One region of the Janthinobacterium sp. C22 genome, then DNA from elsewhere that is predicted to be linked to it. Evidence: predicted binding sites of a transcription regulator. Region 1 holds the regulator's gene; the other holds the start of a gene.
The links. The regulator FNR, encoded in region 1, switches genes on or off when oxygen is low (the NO sensors DNR and NnrR bind a similar motif). The targets are predictions, from matches to a motif close to TTGATNNNNATCAA.
Positions count from the first base shown of each region.

Region 2: ACRHIG_RS06445 (universal stress protein) is a predicted target of FNR. The motif match lies at 1,361-1,374, and genes of this name have one in related genera.

Region 1 covers NZ_CP193659.1:704,563-707,769, forward strand. The annotation lists gene ACRHIG_RS03170 (hybrid sensor histidine kinase/response regulator) at 1-244, opposite strand, end outside; gene ACRHIG_RS03175 (cache domain-containing protein) at 214-1,245, opposite strand; gene fnr (fumarate/nitrate reduction transcriptional regulator Fnr) at 1,485-2,243, shown strand; gene ACRHIG_RS03185 (FixH family protein) at 2,370-2,894, opposite strand; gene ccoG (cytochrome c oxidase accessory protein CcoG) at 2,949-3,207, opposite strand, start outside.
Region 2 covers NZ_CP193659.1:1,405,652-1,408,858, reverse strand. The annotation lists gene ACRHIG_RS06455 (hypothetical protein) at 1-312, shown strand, start outside; gene ACRHIG_RS06450 (class I SAM-dependent methyltransferase) at 319-1,119, opposite strand; gene ACRHIG_RS06445 (universal stress protein) at 1,539-2,375, shown strand; gene ACRHIG_RS06440 (hypothetical protein) at 2,445-3,207, shown strand, end outside.

The sequences.
Region 1 (3,207 bases):
CCGTATCGAGCTTGGTATTGCCCAGCAAATACACCATGCCCAGCACGGCATTGAGGGGCGTGCGGATTTCATGGCTCATGTTGGCCACGAAATCGCTCTTCGCGCGGTTGGCCGCCTCGGCCCGGTCGCGCTCCTGTTCCAGCTCCGCCGCGCGCGATTCGAGTTCCTGCTGCAGCCGGTCGCGTTCGCTCATCAGGCCGTTGAAGGCTTCCGTCAGCTCGCCGATCTCGTCGCGCTGCTGCACGGGAACGGGGTGAAACGGCTGCCGCTGGTGCGCAGCGCCTGCAGGGTGTCGCGCAGGCGCACCAGGGGCGACAGCAGGCGTACGGTGACCCAGCCCAGCACGGCTGCGGCCAGCAGCGAGGCGAGGATGCTCCACAGCACCAGCCGGTACAGCACGCCGTCGAACGGTTCGAAGGCGTCGTCGAGGGGCAGCGAGGCGGCCAGCAGCCAGTTCACCGATTTCAGGCGCTTGAAGCTGTTGACGGCCGTGATGCCGCGGCTGTTGGTGCTGACCATGCTGCCTTCGCCATCGTCCTTCAGCAGCTGAGTGGTCGTCAGGTTGGCGTTCGGCAGGCGCGGCTGCAGCAAACGGCTGGTATCGGGGTGCAGCACGTAGCGCGGCACGGCGCCGCGCGTGAGGATGAAGTAATAGCCGCTCTTGCCGATCTTTTCCGAGCGCAAACGCCCCAGCAGGTTGTCCTTGTACAGGCGCAGCACGCCGATCACCACGCCGGCCACCTGGCCGTCGGCGGCCAGCACGGGCGCCACCATCTGCACGATGGGCATGCCGCTCGATTTGCCCAGCATCGGCTCGGTGATCATGGGCTGGCGCGTGCGCAGCACGGTCTGGAAATACTCGCGCTCGGCGACGTTGATGCCGGCGCGCCCCGCCACTTCCGGCATGTCGGCCACGACGGCGCCGTGCGCGTCGAGCACCAGCACGTCGTCGAACAGCACCAGCATCGAGCGGCGCGAATAGTATTCGCGCAACTGGGCGGGCTGGGCGATCAGTTCCGGCGGCTGCTGCCGGGCCGTCAGGGTGACGATCTGCAGCAGCATCCCCAGCTTGTCGTCGAGCTCGGCGGCGGTGCGGCTGATCAGGGACGACTGCTGGCTCAGCAGTACCCGGGTGAAATCGTCGCGCATGTGCTGCACCTGGATCATGGTGACCAGCGCGATCATGGCGATCGAGGTCAGGCTGGTGGCCAGCGCGACTTTTGCTTTGATGCCGAGAGGCTTCATGATTTCCTTTTCAGTACCGGGCGGCACAGGCGGCAAATAATGCTGTCAGGAATTTTCCTATCAATACCCCAGCTTGGCAAGCGCCGCCACGCAAATTGCCCTCTCCGCATGGGCTTTTGACGATGTTGCCATATAATTAAAGGCGGGACGTCGTTTATTCGGTGAAATTGCGGTGAAATTGGCACACGGCAACCCTGTATGCAGTAAACTTGTTGTTGCATTTTCTAAAAGGTACCGACATGACTGAAGCGCTACTCACTCCAACCTTGCCCACAGTGACCGTGGAAGCGTTGCGTGCGCGATGCTCGACCTGCAGCATGCATCAATTGTGCCTGCCGATGGGCCTCGATGTGGGCGACATGGACAGGCTGGACCAGATCATCGGCCGCCGCCGCAAGATCGTGCGCGGCGCCTCGCTGTTCCGCATCGGCGACTCGTTCCAGAACCTGTACGCGATCCGCCTGGGCCACTTCAAGACCTACCAGATCAATCCGGGCGGCGAAGAGCAGGTGACGGGTTTCCAGATGGCTGGCGAACTGCTGGGCATGGACGCCATCAGCGCCGACCGCCACCACTGTAATGCGGTGGCCCTGGAAGACAGCGAAGTGTGTGAAATCCCGTTTTCCAGCCTGGAACAATTGCTGGGCAACATGCCGACCCTGCTGCGCCATTTCCACCGCATGATGAGCCAGGAAATCACGCGCGAGCAAAGCGTGATGCTGTTGCTGGGCAATATGCAGGCGACGCAGCGCTTTGCCGCCTTCATCGTCAACCTGGCGTCGCGCTATGAAGCGCGCGGCTATTCGAGCAGTAAATTCCAGTTGCGCATGTCGCGCGAGGAAATCGGCAACTACCTGGGCCTGACCATCGAAAGCGTCAGCCGTTTATTGTCGAAATTCAAGAAGGAAGGCTGGCTGCGCGTCTCCAACCGAGAGATCGAGATCCTGCAGCCGGCGAAATTGAAGGCCATTACGGCCGGCACGGACGTCTGCAAATAACAGCACCGTCAAAACCTACTGCGCGTCGCGCTTTGCGGCCTGCGATGCTCGCTGTGCTCTAGCACAGCTGCGCTTCTCAGCCACAAATCACTGCCGCTCGCTACGGTTTTTTCCCGGCGCTGTACGTTATAGCTCTTCATCCGCGTGCAGCGCGATGCTGCGTTGCAGCGGCCAGGTCCAGATACCGGACAGGCGCCACTCGCGCTTGTCATTTTCCACCAGCACCTGCCAGCGGCTGCGTTCGAGCATCGGCAGCGCCACGGAAAAATTGCCGGCCGCATCGGGCTGCACCAGCAGCTTGATATCCTTTTCCGGCAGGGTCGCATGCGCCAGGTGCAGCAGCAAAGGCCTCTGGTACGCCTTGCCGAAGCTGTGCACGGAACCGCTCAGGCGCGCTGCGGCGACGTCATACGCCAGGGTCGTATCCATGGCCAGGTCGCTGGCGATCGTGTCGCGCTTCAAATCCTGGTTGATGGCCTTGCCCTGCTTGTAATAGTCGCCCACCACCAGCGCATCGGGTTGTGTAAACGCGATATAACCCATGAAGCTGCCGACGACCACGGACAGGCCGGGACCGATCATCAGCAGCCATGGCCAGCGGTGCTTGTACCACGGGGCAACGGGGGCTTGCAGTTTCAGACTGTCGGACATGCTATTTCTCCTGTGTAAATGGCCGGCCCCCATGCGGGGACCGGCCTTCCTGCATTAGCGCGGCACGATGAAGACCGCGCTTTCGCGCACGTGCAGCGACGGGTCGTCCAGCGAGTGCAATTCGATTGCAATCTTGTTCGAACCCTTCTCGCCGACGCCGTGCGGCACGCGCAGGCGGATCGGCCAGCCCAGCGTTTCCGTCGGCTGCAACGTCACTTCCTCGCGTGTCAGCAAGGTCAGGCCCGGCAAGCCGGATGCGCTGATTTTGAAATGCTGGCTTTGCTCGGAGGTGTTCATGATCTGCAGGCGGTAG
Region 2 (3,207 bases), 700 kb from region 1:
GCGATGTACCAGCCCGCCATCGCCAGGCTGGCCGGCGAGCACGGTCCCGGCAACGCGGAAGAAAAATGCCTGGCCCTGCTCGTCTGCGACGATGCCAATCCGTTCCAGGACAAGGCCATCGCCGTCTTCATCGACGGCCAGCTGGTGGGCTACCTGTCGCACAACGACGCCCTGCGCCTGCGCCGCAACCTGGGCCGCATGGACCTGGCGGGCCAGCTGACCTCGTGCGACGCCGTCATCCGCGGCGGCGGCCTGTGGAACGGCAAGCGCCTGTCGTACGCCGTCTGGCTGGACTTGCAGCCGTACAACTAATGATCGCTATACCGCGCGCGCCAGCCTGACGGCGCGCGTGGCGATAAAGCTGGGCAAGTATTTTTCAATTTCAAAGCGCGGGTGGGGATGCATTTCCTCGTGGTAACCGGCCAGCACGAAACCCGCCGCCAGCTGGCCGCCGATCTGGCTGTCCAGGCCGTGGCCGAAGACCAGCGCCTCGCCCTTTTCCATGCGCGCCGCCAGCGCATCGGCATCCATATCCTCCACATCCGAATACGGCAGCACGAAACGGGGGCGTATCAAACCCTGCTGTGCCCATTGCGGATCGCGGTCGCCGATGAATACGGCCGGATTGAAGAAACTGCTCAGCAGCACGCCGCCATCGGCCAGCACGCGCGCGCATTCGCGCCACACGGGGGCGATATCGGGCACGTACTGGTTCGACACGGGGTGGATGATGACATCGAAGCTGGCGTCGGCAAAGCGGGCCAGGTCGCGCATGTCGCCCTGGACGGTGGCCAGTTGCAAGCCGTCGCGTTCGGCCACCATGCGGTCTTGCGCCAGTTGCTGTTCAGACAGGTCGAAGACGGTGACGTGCGCGCCGGCGGCAGCCAGCACGGGCGCCTGTTGCCCGCCGGCGCCGGCCAGGCACAGGATGCGCTTGCTGCGCACCTCGCCCAGCCAGCCGGCCGGCAAGGGACCGGGCGTCAGATGGATTTGCCACTGCCCGGCACGGGCCGCGGCGATGGTGGCGCTGTCGACGGGTTGCGACCAGGGACTGTTCCGTGCAGCCTGGGCATCCCAGGCTTGCTGATTGTGCCGCAAGAAGTTGTTACCTAAAGGCATCCTCATCCTTTCAGAAAAAAACAGGACATGAATGTAGCATGACTCCAGGCAAGGCGCCGCACTGCGCGTGCTGGCTAAAAAGAATACGAGAGAGCATGAAAGTCCGAGAAGTGAACTCCCGCCACGGCCAGCGTTGTTGCGTCACACAAGGAAGTGCCGGACAGATGGCGCCGGCGCCGATGCAGACCACTGGAAAGGCAAGGAGTTCGATGCCATTATCGCCTGCAGGGGGCCAGGCATTTTGATGCACATCAAACAGCTCGCAATCTCCTGGCTATCGCCTTGCGAAAGGTCCTCGCCCGTGTTTTTTTGACCTAGGTCAAGCCCCGCATAAGAAAACCGCCCGCCGGCACGCCAATGCTGGACTTGCCCGTGTTGCCGTTCTAGCCTTGTTGCCATCCTGACTAGCGAATGACACCATGGCCTACAAATCCATCCTCGTCCACGCCGACCTGTCGCGCCATGCGCCGCAACGCATCGCCATCGCGGCGCGGCTGGCACACGCGCACCAGGCGCACCTGATCGGTGCCGCCATGACGGGTGTGTCGCGCTTTACCCTGGAAAACAACCGCGGCATGCGCGGCGGCGCCGTGGCGGCGCAGATCAATGCCCTGCACGGCCAGGCGGAACAGGCGCTGGCCCAGTTTGAAACACTGGCGCGCCAGGCCGGCGCCGTCTCGCTCGAGCGGCGCCTGATCGAAGACGACGAAGATGGCGGCATGGCCGTCAGCGCCCGCTACAGCGACTTGACGGTGCTCAGCCAGCACGACGACAGCGAAGCGCTGCCGGGCGCCATGGGCGACCTGGTGCCCTACGTCATGCTGAACGCGGCCCGCCCCGTGCTGATCGTGCCGCGCAGCGGCCAATTCGCGCAACTGGACAATACCGTCGTGGTGGCCTGGGATGGCAGCATGGAAGCGACGCGCGCCATCGGCCACGCCCTGCCCCTGCTGCGCGCGGCGCGCCTGGTGGTGCTGGCCCTGCTGCACCCGCCCGCCGGCCACGCACAGCCGGCCCGCCATCCGGGCGCAGACATCGCCGCCTACCTGAGCCGCCATGGCGTGCCCGTCGAGGTGCGCCCCGCCGTCACCACGGGCGACGTCGGCGCGGCGCTGCTGGCCATGACGGCCGAAGTGCATGCGGACCTGCTGGTGATGGGCGGCTACGGCCACGCGCGCTTCCGCGAAATCCTGCTGGGCGGCGTGACGGAAACCGTGCTGCGCCAGATGAGCTTGCCCGTGTTGATGGCGCACTGAGGTCCCGCGCGCCACGTTTTGTTGCACAATGGCTATACTTGCCTGATTTTCCATATCAAGGCAATGTAGATGAAGCAACAACTGATCAATTGGGGCAGCGCCCTGGCGCCGTTCGGCAGCGACCTGCTGTGGACGGTCCTGCCGTGGATGCTGCTGTATGGCGTGATCGGCTTTGTGCTGGCGCTCGGCATCTGCCATCAGCTGGCCAGAAAATGCCTGCTGGTGCGCCGTCCGCCCGCCTGGCATGTGGCCGCCAAGCTCAGCTATGTGTTGATCCTGCTCGCGCTGCCGCTCCTCGGCGGCGGGCTTGGCGCCGTGCACAGCGTGCACCGCGTGGTCAACCAGGCCCTCGAGCGCGACCTGCAGCCGGTGGTCGAAGCGCAGATGCCGGCGCTGCGCGTCTACCTGGAGCAGCAGGCCAGGCTGATCGCCCCGGGCCAGCCCATCAGCGTGCGCAGCCTGCTCGAACCCTTCGTGCAAGGCCTGTATTACCAGCCCACGTCCAGCAGCTACTGGGAACGCAGCAAGGCGCGCTGGATCAATGAATTCATCCTGCGCCGCGGCAGCGTGCTGCTGACGCAGGTGCTGCAGGAACAGCTGATCGCCAGGGTCGGCCTGCTCGGCGAGGCGCTCAAGGGTGCCAATTTCCGTGGCCAGGCGACGGGCGAGCTGGCCGCGCTGGGCACCGACCTGGCCGTGCGCCTGACCACCGATGTGGCGCGCCATGCCGACTTCAGCAAACTCGATAAATCCGTGCCGATGATTTTCATCGACGCCATCAAACGCCAGGCCGGCGCGTATTTCAATTCGCTCAAGATCACGCTGGGCCTGT